DNA from 2 places in the Peribacillus sp. TE19612 genome. Region 1 is predicted to be linked to the other one. Evidence: riboswitches for the same ligand, from Rfam matches in the RefSeq annotation. Region 1 holds a riboswitch; the other holds the start of a gene.

Region 1 (7,344 bases):
TTGAATAATATCGAAATGGGGCTAAGGATTAAAACCGCCGAACCGATTTATATTATGGCTGATTCAATTGAACTTAAACAGTTGGTAATCAATATCGTCAAGAACAGCATTGAAGCGATTGAAGATAATGGGGAAATTGATATATCTCTGCAAATAATCGATGGACATGCTGTAGTCAGCGTGAGTGATAATGGCATGGGAATGGGGCCCGAGCGCCTTGAACGGATTGGTGAGCCTTTTTACTCGACGAAGGAAAAAGGTTCAGGGATCGGGCTTGCAATTTGCCGGAAAATCGTTCATCGCCTTCAGGGGGAAATGGATTTTGAAAGTGAGATAAACAAAGGGACGACGGTTACAATTCGTATTCCGTTGGCTACTGGACAAGAATAAATGGTACTATGAAAGATAGGAAAAGTTTTATATTAAAGGAGAACGATATGAGCGAATTACCTGCATTAATAAACGATAGAAAACCATATATACAAGAAGCCTGGAAAAAATCCGGATTCGGACAACTTACCCCGATTCAAACGAAAGCGATCCCCGTGATTGTCGAGGGAAAGGATATCATGGCCGAATCACCGACAGGTACAGGAAAAACATTGGCATATTTATTGCCATTGCTGGAAAAGATTGATTCTGAAAAAAAATCGCCCCAGGCTTTGATTCTGGCATCATCACGAGAACTGGTCATGCAGATCAATGAAGAAATTCGCATTTGGTCAGAGGGAAGCGGCATTACGGGTGCAGCATTCATCGGCGGTGCTAATGTGAAAAGGCAGTTGGACAAACTGAAGAAGCGTCCACAAGTGATTGCTGGAACACCGGGACGGATTTACGAATTGATTGCCCAAAAGAAACTGAAGATGCATGAAGTTAAGACGATAGTACTTGATGAAGGTGACCAATTGATCATTCCAGAGCATATGGGAACGATCAATAATATTATCAAAACAACACTAAAAGATCGGCAAATCATGGTATTTTCAGCAACCCTGCCAGAGGAAACGGAAAAAGCGGCCCGGGGATTCATGAATGAACCCGAAATGATCAAGGTCGATAAAAATGAAAAAATGGAATCCAAGGTGGACCATCTTTACTTTGTTGTTGAGAGACGGGAAAAGTCCAAGATTCTCGAGAAAATCACAAGACTTAAAGATGTGAAGGCACTTGCCTTCCTGAATGATATTGCGGAGCTTAGCGTCTTACACGAAAAACTGAGTTATAAAGGTATTGAAATGGGCGTGCTTCACGGTGAATCCAATAAAGTCGACAGGGAGAAAGCACTGCGCAAGCTTCGTTCCGGAAAATCCCCGATGCTGATAGCAACGGATGTAGCGGCAAGGGGGCTTGATATTAAAGGTCTTACTGCGGTCGTTCATATTGATATGGCTGACAACATCGAACAATATATCCATAGATCCGGTAGAACTGGGCGTGCAGGTGCAGATGGTACGGTCATTTCAATCGTAACGGAAAGAGAAGAGCGAGAGTTGAAAAAAATGGCTCGTGAACTGGAGATTCCATTAACGAGAGTAACTTTCTATGGTGGAAACATCGTAGTCGATGAATGATTCGCAAAAAAGGGACGGCCATGCGGCTGTCCCTTTTTTGCGAATGCCCAGGTAAATCCAACTGGACTTTTTCATCTATTGCCCTGGAGTAATCATATTATATTTACTATAAATTCAGGAGTTCATTTATGGGTGATGATCATGAATGAAAACGCTTCCTTTATATGGATTTTTGACATATGATAGCAATAGACATAGGTTAGGAGGAGACGGTATGACAGGAAAGTATAAAAAGTTTGAAACGGCAGTCATCCATGAAGGATATGACTCGAAGAAGCATTTGGGAAGCTTGGCAACACCTTTATTCCAAACCTCAACATTCACTTTCGAAAATGCCGAGCAAGGGGAGAGGCGTTTTGCCGGTATCGAAGATGGATATATTTATTCTCGCCTTGGAAATCCAACGGTACAAGTGCTTGAAGAAAAGATTGCCGCACTGGAAGGCGGGGAAGCTGGCCTTGCTTTCGGTTCAGGCATGGCTGCCGTTTCAGCAGTACTTTTTGCGTTAACTAAAACAGATGATCACATCCTCTGCTCACAGGGGGTATATGGTTGTACATTTGGCCTTCTGCAGCTAATGAAAAATAAATACCGGATCACGCATGATTTTTGTGAAATGGATACTGAAGAACAGGTTAGGAAAATGATCCGGCCGGAAACGACCTGCATCTATGTAGAAACCCCGATCAATCCGACGATGAAAATGATTGACTTACAGATGGTGGTAAGGGTTGCGAAGGAATATAATGTAACGGTCGTAGTCGATAATACGTTTTCGACGCCCTACCTACAGAGACCGCTTGAATATGGCTGTGATATTGTCCTTCATAGCGCTACGAAATATCTTTGCGGGCATGGGGATGTCGTTGCGGGACTTGTCGTCGGTAAAAAGGAATTCATGAATCATATAGCTGGGACTACACAGAAAGATATCGGTGGAATCATTTCACCATTCGACGCCTGGCTACTATTGCGGGGGTTAAAGACCTTGCCCGTCAGGATGGACCGTCATTCGGCCAATGCAATGGAAATCTTTCATGAACTTAAGAAACATCCAAAGGTGAAAAAGGTATATTATCCAGGTGATGATGCTTCACCGGATCATTATATCATGCAAAAACAGATGAAACATGGCGGCGGCCTTATCTCTTTCGAATTGCATGGCACAAAACAGGATGCACAGGATTTCCTCAATAAATTGAATCTAATTAAAATTGCCGTAAGTCTTGGGGATGCCGAAACATTGATCCAGCATCCCGCTACCATGACGCACTCTGCCGTTCCTGAAGCTTCAAGGGAACAAATGGGCATCAGTGACCAGCTGGTCCGTCTCTCAGTTGGTCTAGAAGCTTGGCAGGATGTCTGGCAAGATCTTCAACAAGCATTTTAGGATACCATAACCCTCATTTAGTTCCTTCTATTTTTAATGAAGATGGTGATGGATACGATAAAAGTGATGGTAGCCAGGATATAAGAAATGTCTGTGATTACCGGATAGGCGTCGCTATTTCGTATCCCGATGCCTATGAACGCCCAAACGAATACGAGAGGATAGCACCAATCCCGGTTTTTACCTGCAAAGAAAAAGGCCAGGGTTGTTGCTGCAATCAGCAGGACGATCGTCCAGGTTGATTCGGAAACCCCAAAACCGTCCCATTTGATATAGGTTAGGTAATAAGAAATGTCAGCTATGGTTGCGACACTTACCCAGCCTGTATAAACGGAGAACGGAAATAGGTCAAAAGTAGTGTGTTCCACTTTTTTTATGTTTGTATAAATGACCATTAAAGTAACCAACAAAGCAAAGATGATGAATACGGATAACAAAAAGTGTTCATAGTGCCAAGCTAAAAGCCAAGCGCCATTCAGGACACAGCTTAAAGCGAACCAAGGGAAGGATGCTTTATAAGCAGGGCTGTTTTGATGTTTACTTAAAAACTGCCTGAATACCCAGATGGCGAGCAGGAAATAGATCAAGCCCCATATGGAAAATACATATCCGGCAGGAGTGAAAAGGACATTAAGTTTATCGGAAATCTCTCCTGATGTCTGGCCGTTCAATGGCAGGAAATTGGCTAAAAAATTCATCGTGACGACGAACAGATAGAAACCCTATTCCACATATTTATCCTGCCTAACCTTTTTGGAGCACATCGGGGTTAATGGGGGACCATTTTTACATAAAGATAGGAAGTTCCTGTAACAATTGAACCATTTAAGGTTAGAAATTTTACATCTTCACTTTATGGTGATAAAATATTCAAAGATTCATATTATTTTAGTCCTTCGGGGTCGGGTGAAAATCCCAACCGGCGGTGATGAAGAAATTCTAAGCCCGCGAGCCTGTTAAAAGGCAGGATTTGGTGAGATTCCAAAGCCGACAGTACAGTCTGGATGGGAGAAGGACGTGTGGAACCCAAGTGTATACGTACGCCTAATTTTTCGAAAATGAAAATATTAGGCTTTTTAGGTATACAATTTTTTTCACTCATTTCTCCTGCTAACTCCTTAGGCCATCCTAAGGGGTTTTTTATATTTTATAAAAGGGGGAAAAACATGTTTACGGGAATCATTGAGGATATCGGTACCGTACATTCCTTGAAAAAAGGAAAAAGCAGTATGGAGTTATCGATTCGTTCTGAAAAAATCCTTGAAGATGTGCATCTGGGGGATAGTATTTCAGTCAACGGGGTCTGCTTAACGGTAACGTCCTTCACGAAAAGTTTATTTACGGTCGACGTGATGCCGGAAACGGTCAAAGCTTCCTCGATCCGGACGTTAAAATTGGGATCACCTGTTAATCTCGAACGAGCCATGAGTGCACAGGGAAGGTTTGGCGGTCATTTTGTTTCAGGTCATATCGACGGAACCGGAACGATCATAAAAAAAGAACGGAAAGAAAATGCCGTATATTATGTAATCCAATTGGAAGAAGGGCTTAGTGCCTTTTGCATTCCAAAAGGTTCCGTGGCCATTGATGGAACCAGCTTGACGATATTTGGGATCGAAAGGAACCTTTTGACGGTATCATTGATTCCATTGACTCATCAGGACACCATATTGGGACAAAAAGCGGCTGGCGATATCGTTAACATCGAAAACGACATGATTGGGAAATATATAATACATCAAATGAAAAATGGCAATCCAAAACCAGGACTGAATTTAGAGTTTTTGGCAGAGCATGGATTCTAATAAAAAGGGCGGTGTAATGATGTTCCATACAATAGAAGAAGCAATAGAAGATTTGAAGGCTGGCAAGGTAGTAATCGTGTCCGATGATGAAGACCGTGAAAATGAAGGGGATTTTGTAGTGTTGGCCGAAAAGGCGACACCGGAAGCGATTAATTTCATGGCGACTCATGGACGTGGTTTGATTTGTACGACCATCACTGAACAACTGGCAGCAAAATTGAAACTGCATCCTATGGTCGGAGAAAATACCGATCATCATGGCACTGCTTTTACGGTAAGTATCGATCATAAAAGCACCTCAACAGGAATCAGTGCTTTTGAACGGTCCTTGACCATCCTTGAGCTTCTTAATGAAGATTCGGTCGCTGAAGATTTCCAAAGGCCTGGTCACACTTTTCCGATAGTCGCTAAAGAAGGCGGCGTATTAAGAAGGGCAGGACATACGGAGGCATCGGTGGACTTGGCGAAGTTATGCGGTGCCGCTCCAGCCGGTGTCATTTGTGAGATCATGAATGAAGATGGATCGATGGCCCGCGTATCCGATTTAGAAGTCATCGCTGATAAATTCAACCTGAAGTTCATTACGATAGCCGATTTGATTCGGTATCTTCAACATAATGATCCAATCGGGAAACAGGAACTTGAACTGAACATCCCGAAAGCTTGAAGGATTTTTAAGGAATGAAATCTTAACATGAAAAAAATTATTGTTTTTAAAAATTAGGAGGAATTGGACATGGGGAAAACTATTGAAGCACAATTAATCGGATCAGGATTGAAAGTAGGAATCGTGGTAGGAAGATTTAATGAGTTTATCACAAGCAAGCTTTTAGGAGGGGCGTTGGATGGTCTTAAGCGTCATGGCGTTGATGAGAATGATGTTGACATCGCGTGGGTCCCGGGTGCTTTTGAACTTCCGTTAATTGCTAAGAAACTTGTGAATACAGGTAAATATGATGCGGTAATCGGTCTTGGAACGGTAATCAGGGGTGCTACTTCACATTATGATTATGTCTGCAATGAAGCAGCTAAAGGCATGGCTTCCGTTTCTTTGGAAACAGGTGTACCGGTTATCTTCGGTTTGCTGACAACTGAGAATATTGAACAAGCCATTGAACGTGCTGGAACAAAATCAGGCAACAAAGGCTATGAAGCTGCGGTTAGTGCCATTGAAATGGCCAACCTTGGAAAATTGATAGAACAGTGATTTCGCATAAGGAAGCCGCAGGAAATAACATTCCTGCGGCTTTTTTTGATGTGCCGGATCTTGGGTCTGATTGAGTCAAATTTCTTCAACCATTTGGCAATTCTTCTTAAGTTCGCAAAGTTCCTAGCCATTGATCGATTAGTTATTGCGGCTCTTCGACACCCACCGAAACCCCTTCAATGGAATACCTCGATTTCAAAGTAATGTGTTTTTTCATTATTTATCTTTATAAATTATGGGAAGTAAGGAATCATTAGGTAATTATTCGAAAAAAAACCGAACAAAAGCGTCACGTAATGGAAGCATGATAAAATATGCAGATATGATTATGCTACAATTGTAAAGATTGCAATTGAAATTCATGTCTTTAGGGAAAAGTAAATTTATTAGTTATTAGGAGGGGTTTGTGTGTACCATCTCTTTACACATAATGATTTAGATGGAGTCGGGTGCGGCATTGTAGCTAAGCTGGCATTCGGAGAAGATGTAGTGGTTAGTTATAATTCAATTGGTCGCCTTAATCAGAATGTAGGCGCATTTCTTGAGCAGGCCAAGATTGAAGATACATTGATCGTTACTGATCTATCGGTTGATGAAGATAATGAAAAAATGATTACTCAGTTTGTGGAAGATGGAGGCAAGGCTCTGCTGATCGATCATCATAAGTCAGCACTGCATTTGAACGAACATGATTGGGCATCTGTAACTGTCGAACAGGAAGATGGTAAACAGACGGCAGCCACATCATTATTCTATCAGTATGCAGTTGAAAATAAATTGCTGGAACCTTCAAGCATTGTCGCTGAATTCGTTGAATTGGTCCGTCAATATGATACTTGGGAATGGGAAGTCAATAAAAATACAACGGCAAAGCGATTGAATGACCTGTTTTTCATGATTCCGATAGAGGAATTCGAAATGAAAATCGCAAATAAGCTGTCCACGGCTGAAAGTTTCACTTTTGACGAAGTGGAGCAAACGCTTCTGAATGTTGAAGAGAGTCGAGTGGATAGGTACATAAACAGGAAAAAAAGAGAAGTTTATCAAGCTACGGTCGGTCCCCATACAGCTGGTGTGGTCCATGCAGAGTCATACCATTCGGAATTGGGAAATGAACTGTCGAAAGAGTTCTCACATCTGGATTATATAGCCATCCTGATGGTAGGAAGCAAAAGAATCAGCTTCCGGACAATCCACGATGATATAGATGTATCTGAGGTTGCTGGCAAGTACGATGGTGGCGGCCACCAAAAAGCCGCCGGTTGTACGATGTCCGAAAAGGCATATAGCCAATACGTCGAAAAGACCTTCTATGCCGAGCCCCTTAAACGAGACGCACATAAGAATCAATTGAATGTAAAAGGATCC
Region 2 (7,344 bases), on a different contig from region 1:
GGTTTTCCTCTTTTGACAATACTCTTTCATCTCTGCCACTTGATCCTGGTTATTGCCCATAATAAACTGGGTAAAAAAACGGAGCTGGATTTCGTTCAACGAAAAGGATTGCGACAGCTGCTCTTTTTCTGAGGGGGTCAAATTCGCCAGATTCTTTTGTGATTCATTAAGGAAAGAACATACACCATCGATTTGCGAATCCGTAGGCAACTGTTGCTCCATCAAATGAAGGGGAAGCCCTTCATCCCCTTCGCTATATAATAAGACAGCCACACTTTGTTTCCGGTCTCGCCCCGCCCTGCCAATCTCCTGAAGATATGCTTCCATCGTGGACGGGATATGAAAATGGATAACATATCTGACATCCGATTTATTCACACCCATTCCAAAAGCACTTGTTGCGCATATGATTTTCAACTGGCCGGAAATGAATTGCTGCTGAATGAGCATCCTTTGTTCCTGCTCCATTCCACCGTGATAATAATTGACACTATCGATCCCGTTATCCTGTAAAAAACCAGCGACTGATTCCGCCACTTTTTTAGAGGAAAAATAAATAATTCCGCTTCCGGTAAATTTCCTGACAAGCTCCAGCACACGGGCTAGCTTCTCATCATAGCTGAACATTCGCTCGATAATAATGGCAATATTTTCACGATCAACGGATGAGACCATTTCCTCGGCCTGCCCAATGTTAAGTTTAACAACGATGTCCCTCCGGACCTCATCGGTTGCAGTTGCCGTCAGGGCAAGCGTCAACGGATTATTCAGTTCACGCCTCACTTCTCCTAAATTCAAATAATCCGGACGGAAATCGTACCCCCATTGTGAAATGCAGTGTGCTTCGTCTATGACGAACAAGCCTATTTCTATGGATTTCAAGGATTTTATCACACCATCGATGCTCAGCATTTCAGGAGATAAAAAGATAAAACGGTAACTATGTAACCTATCGAAAGCTTTCCTTTTTTGATTAAGCGTCAAAAAAGAGTTGAGGGTCAATACACTTTTTTCGCCGCTCATCTTCAGCTGATCCGCTTGATCCTGCATTAAAGATAATAACGGGGAGACAATTATGACAGTCTTATTTACCAGATAAGCCGGCAGCTGATAACATAATGATTTACCTGACCCGGTTGGGAGCATCGCTAATGTATGACGGCCGGACATCAATGATTCAACCACTTCCTTCTGTCCAGGACGAAATTCATCAAAACCGAATTTTTCTTTGAGGACTCGTTCTATGTTCATCATCTCTCACCTATTTTCGCAAGTACAAGTCTTATTTGGAAAAAGCTTATTTGTTTATTATCGACCATCTGCTTGATAGCTTTAAGCTTTTTTGTACCAAGTTCCTTAATCGCTTCAGCAATTTCCCTCTCATCCTCGATTTTCACATAATCGGAAATCGGAAAATCTTTTTCCGATAAAACAATTTCTACGAGGTGATCTTCGATGGTGTTGACTTTCAATCTGCGGATTTCAGCTATTTCACCGAGGTTTTTCCCTTCCTGGATGTATCGTAAAGTAGTCTTTGTAGATTGTGTCAAATGAGGATTACCACTTCTTTTCCAATCATTGGTTAATGAGGATAAGAGAGGGTAATCACTACCCGTTTCCATTTCTGCAAGCATTTGATGCAATGAGTCAAGGAATGTATAGCGAACATACTCTTCTTCCGCATTTTTCCTTTTTGCAATCTGTTCAAACGTTAGTCCAATCCTGTTTATCCCGGTCAATTTCAAAATGAAAATGTCTCGTTTCATATCACTTTGATCTTCTAAAAGGGATACCAGTTCATCATATAGATGTTGGGCAATCAACGCTCGATCCTGACGATTGGCATGTAAAAATTCCTTTACGAAGAATTGGATTTTGGGATTTCGTTGTATCGGATAAAAACGTCTTTCATTGTGGACAATATGGGATATGGTTTGAATGAGTAAGTTTAACCTTCCCCAAAAAACAGGGGTGATATTGTGATACTTCCAACCATTTAAATACTCCGGAAAAGGATTATTTTTAAAGTAATCGTCCAACATTCGTTCACCTTGCAAACTAATTTCATATGCATCTGGTTTATCCGTTAAATTGATCAAGTCATGCTTAAGTGAATGTTCAATGTTTTGATTTAATTGCTGACGGGTAAATCGAGGTATTGTCCCAAAAATATCCGTTAACCCGAATAAGTGGGCATCTTGGATGGTTTGTGACGATTTCTTCCCCTGCAGCATATGGTATATAGCATAAATGGAGCGCTCACCTTGAAATTTTTTTATCGCATATAGAATGATGGCCTGTAGATAATTATTCATGGGACTCACATCCTTGTTTCATTTAACCAATAAACCCATTGTAACAAAAATCTGCAAAAACCGCCGTTATTATTGATGAATACAACGGAAATTATGTGACTAAATGACGAAACATAGAAAGGACCAAGTTAATTATTTCGATGTTTTTCGTTGACATTCAGCTACATGATAGTTATTATCAATACAATTTCTATTGAAAAGTTTGGCATTCGGTCTTACAATAAGAAAGAGATAATAATCTGAAATAAAAAGATTATCAGTTGTTAATCAACTTAGGAGGGGTTATATTCATGGCTAAATTTACTATTGTGGATAAAGAAACATGCATAGCTTGTGGAGCTTGCGGAGCAGCGGCACCAGATATATATGATTATGATGACGAAGGGATTGCATTTGTTACCCTTGACGATAACGAAGGTATCGTTGAAATTCCAGATGTACTTATAGACGACATGATGGATGCATTTGAAGGATGCCCAACGGATTCCATCAAAGTTGCTGACGAGGCATTTGACGGAGATGCACTAAAATTCGAATAAAGGTACAAGCCATTTTCAATCGAGAATGGCTTTTTCTTTTGGCCAATGCACATACCAAAAAACAGGCATAAAAAAACAACCGGATATGGGTATCCGGTTGTTTTTTCATATCTATCGTCAATGCCATTAAGCATTTTTATATAATGTTTGCTTATTGATCCATGTCTGTAATTTAATGAACAGCAACATGAATACAGATGTGATGAGCACGCCTTTAATCACGTTGAAAGGCAAGATTGCCGTGGTAACGAACTTTCTTGACTCGGGCGCCGACATGGCATCCCATCCCATAAAGAAGGTATAAGCCGGTAAAAAGACAAAATAGTTTAATACGCTCATGAATACTGCCATGGAAACTGTTCCCGCAAGTAAGGCGAACGTCATTCCTTTTTTTGAATTGATTTTCTGAAATACATAATAAGTCGGCAAGACAAACAGTATTCCGGCTATAAAGTTAGCTATATGCCCCACAGGCACAGCAGTCAAGGTCCCTGTCATGACTAAATCCAATAGGTTTTTAATGAACTCGACTAGAATTCCAGCCATCGGACCGAAAATCAATGCCGCCATCAGTGCTGGTATGTCGCTAAAATCAACATTGAGAAAAGGCGGGAATCCTGGAAACGGGAAATTTAAAAGCATCAATAAATACGATATGCTTCCCATCATGGCAAGTGAGACCATTTTTTTCACTTTGTTCTTTTTCATAGTTCTCTCTCCTTCTTTTCCGATCTACCTGAAAAAGAGGTTAGGATTCCAAAATATGTTGATGTTCAATAAAAAACCTTTAATTCCAATGGAATTAAAGGGATAAATTAAAGGTTACATCAAACAAACGTTCAGCAAATAACTGTTGAAACGCACTAAGGAACCTCCATCTTCTCCCATCCAGACTATACTGTCGGCTTTGGAATCACACCAAATCCTGCCTTGTAAGGCTCGCGGGCTTAGAAGTAGAAATTCTTTCATCACCGCCGGTGGGGAATTGCGCCCCGCCCCGAAGATAGACCTATAAAATTTTTTATACTTCCCATTATATCTGAAATACCTTTTTTTTGATAGTATTTTTTCTCATTTGATGCATGTAGGATGAATATCGATCGTCGCAGTGAACGGCTTAAAACAAATGGCGGATTTACAATATGACAATTCGAAAATTTTTCACAAAAGGAGACGAAGCTATTTATATCGCCGCATTAAACGGATGATCAGATGAAAATCATTTGTTTAAGCGCTTTCATTCAGATAAGCTAAATTGACATTATCAGCATTTCAATTGTAAAATTAACTGAAATTTAAGATAATTTTTTCCTTAGGAAGGTGTTTAGACGTGTATCGGATTTTAGTAGCAGACGCCATTAAACCAGAAGGACTCGGACCGCTTTCAGAGGCATCCAATATCCATCTCATTCAGAAGACCGTAGAGGAAGCTGCAAACGAACTTGATCAGATCGATGCAATTCTTGTGAGAAGTGCAACAAAGGTTTCGGAAGATTTAATGAACCGTATGCCGCAGTTAAAAATTATAGCACGCGCTGGTGTCGGTGTTGATAACATAGACATCCCCGCAGCGACAAAACGCGGGATTGTCGTGGTTAATGCACCTGACGGCAACACCATTTCAACAGCTGAACATACATTCGCGATGATGGCTTCATTATTGCGCCACATTCCGCAAGCTTATGCTTCATTGAAAAATGGGGAGTGGAAACGTTCTTCATATACGGGAACTGAACTTCGTGGTAAAACATTAGGCATAGTTGGCTTTGGACGCATCGGAGGGGAAATTGCCAAACGTGCTAAAGTGTTTGGCATGGATGTCATTGTCTATGACCCGTTCCTGACTGTAGATCGTGCAAAGAAAATGTCCGTAACGGCCCTGCCATTGGATGAATTGCTTCCTAAAGCAGACATCATTACTGTCCATACACCACTAACGAATGAAACTAGAGGATTAATTAATAAAGAAAAACTGCTTACCTGTAAAAAAGGGGTTTATGTACTGAACTGCGCCCGTGGTGGAATTCTAGACGAAGATGATTTATATGAAATGTTAGTTGAAGGGCATGTTGCAGGGGCGGCACTGGACGTTTTCGTCGAAGAACCTCCACTTGGCCATAAACTGCTGGAACTGGACAGCGTCATTGCTACACCGCATCTAGGCGCTTCCACGAAAGAAGCCCAATTAAATGTCGCCGTACAGGTTGCCCAAGAAGTATTGACCTATTTCGAAGGAAATCCAGTCTCAAGTTCAATCAACCTTCCGGCCATATCTAAAGAAGTGTTTGAAAAGGTACAGCCATTCCATCAACTTGTTCAGCAAATGGGATCGATTGCTTCCCAGTGCATGAATGAAGGAATTCAGGAAATCTCCGTTACATATGCAGGAGAATCTTTGGATTTCGATACCGCGATTCTTACAAAAAGTCTAATCTCCGGCTTTTTAAGATCAAGAGTCGATGCATCAGTCAATGAAGTGAATGCCTTGTTGATCGCAAAAGAGCGTGGCATAACCATTGGCGAAAAAATCTCTACGGACTCTTTAGGTTACTCGAATTTGATCAGCCTTAAAGTAAAAGGTGACAACCGAGAATTAACAATAAGTGGGACCTATATCGAAAACTATGGTTCTCGAATTGCAAGTTTGAATGGTTTCAAAATCGACTTTCATCCAGAATCGAATTTACTTTATATCCAGCATACCGATAAACCCGGTGTAATCGGTAACGTAGGTAAGATCCTGGGTGATCACGGAGTGAATATCGCCACCATGCAGGTTGGCCGAAAAGAAGCTGGCGGTGAAGCCATCATGGTTTTGAGCTTCGATTTACCATTAGAAGACAACATGAAACAGTTTTTAATGGAAACAGAAGAAATTACGTTCATGGCCCGTATTTCATTATAAGAAGAAAAAAGTGCCCCGCAGCGCGGGCACTTTTTTCTGTTAATGCATTCAATTCACTTGGTTCGGTGCTTCTGGCACCAATATGTCTTCAGTTAAATTCAACTGGCCCACCTCTTCAATAGGAGCATTTTCAAACTTCACTTTTTCAAAACCAAAATCCTTAGCTATGAAGAGTATGGCTTCTAAAGCTTGAACGGTTTCCTCACTATTTTCAATAACAGCTTGATCTGATAGATGAATGATCACAAGATCTCCATTAGAGCTTATCCTTTCCCATTTCAGGTCATGGGGGATTGCAGGTGAAATTCCCTCGATGTCCGCCTCCCCTTTTCCGGCTTGCAGCGCCTCCTCAAAGTCCCGATAACCCATATTGCTTGGAACAAGGAAACTTGGAGAGGACTCATCCCTTTGATAAAGAAGGTATGTGCGTTTTTTTTGATGAGGTATATCCATCTCCTTTAAATATCCCGCATGTGCAAACCTGGCACCTTGCTTACCTTCTGTGGAAAATGTCATTTTCTCTATATTGTTATAGGAAAGCGTTTCTTCCATCGAATGGAGAAAAAGTGTATCTTCAGCCAACAGTTGGCTTTTTTCTGGAAAATCAATATGGGCAGTGTTTATATCGTTTCCTTGGCTAATCTTTATATCAAGCGGAAAATAGTCAGATAGCCCATATTGCGCTTCATCGATATCGGACATTTGATTAACTAACTGATTCAGTGTATCACTTTCATCATGATGTTTAAGTTTAATTGAAATGGGAACGATGAAATTCATTTGATCATCTGGGACACCCATCGTAATGATCGAGGCATTTTTAAGGTCATCCTTATAGATCGCTTGTTCAAATGTTTTTTCCTTTTCCCCTTTTCGCGGTTCCATTTCTGAAAACTTGTCTTTGGATTCGATTTTCGCTTGGTTACTCGAAAACTCTTGAGCTTCCTGTTTATCTTCTGAGGGCTTTTCTTGGTTACTTGTATCCTTCCGTTCAAGATCTGCCATTTCCTTACTTTCAGATAGAGATAATTTCCCACTGCTGCCGCTGTCTTCTCGACTTATCGTTCCTTTTATTTCAATAATGAACGATGATGCCAAAACAACCATTAAGAATAAGGAGGCAACACCCGCGAATAGAGGTATCCAGTGTTTCTTTTTCTTTTTATCATGTATTCTCGCATACACCTCTGCCTTGGTTCGGTCATCTTTTAATTTCGGAAGCTCGCGCAGCATGTCTTCAATTTCGCTTTCTTTCCAACGGGATCTCCTCAATGCGGTGGCCCTCCTTTCCTGATAAATCTTCCATCAACTTTTTAATGGCCTTCAAAGCTCGGTGCTGGGTCGTTTTCACCTTACTTTCACTCCAATTCAATACTTCAGCAGTTTCCGTAATGGACAATCCCTGAATATATCGTAAAATGATCACGGATCTTTGATTCGTGGTACACCGGTTTAAGCATTGGTAAATATCTTGGATTTCATCGTTCTTGATAGCCACTTCCTCGGGAATGGGCTCTTCATCTTTTAGCAATTGCCTATCCCAATCAAAATTAGGAAAGATTTTGTCTTTCCACCCTTTTTGTTT

Evidence for each region. A riboswitch is a leader RNA that binds a small molecule or an ion and turns the genes downstream of it on or off. The one in region 1 is predicted to bind FMN.
Region 2: linked by a shared signal. The riboswitch ahead of ACZ9AO_RS08245 (ECF transporter S component) and the one ahead of ribE (riboflavin synthase) in region 1 are both predicted to bind FMN.

The regions. Positions count from the first base shown of each region.
Region 1 is NZ_JBWCCL010000005.1:201,743-209,086, reverse strand. It holds gene ACZ9AO_RS11160 (ATP-binding protein) at 1-390, shown strand, start outside; gene ACZ9AO_RS11155 (DEAD/DEAH box helicase) at 438-1,574, shown strand; gene megL (methionine gamma-lyase) at 1,789-2,964, shown strand; gene ACZ9AO_RS11145 (TspO/MBR family protein) at 2,982-3,662, opposite strand; FMN riboswitch at 3,853-3,984, shown strand; gene ribE (riboflavin synthase) at 4,131-4,769, shown strand; partial or broken gene ribB (3,4-dihydroxy-2-butanone-4-phosphate synthase) at 4,789-5,427, shown strand; gene ribH (6,7-dimethyl-8-ribityllumazine synthase) at 5,506-5,976, shown strand; gene ACZ9AO_RS11125 (DHH family phosphoesterase) at 6,385-7,344, shown strand, end outside.
Region 2 is NZ_JBWCCL010000004.1:19,401-26,744, reverse strand. It holds gene ACZ9AO_RS08260 (RecQ family ATP-dependent DNA helicase) at 1-1,251, opposite strand, end outside; gene ACZ9AO_RS08255 (YpbB family protein) at 1,251-2,315, opposite strand; gene ACZ9AO_RS08250 (ferredoxin) at 2,606-2,854, shown strand; gene ACZ9AO_RS08245 (ECF transporter S component) at 2,981-3,562, opposite strand; FMN riboswitch at 3,727-3,863, opposite strand; gene serA (phosphoglycerate dehydrogenase) at 4,185-5,759, shown strand; gene ACZ9AO_RS08235 (GerMN domain-containing protein) at 5,808-7,031, opposite strand; gene sigX (RNA polymerase sigma factor SigX) at 6,997-7,344, opposite strand, start outside.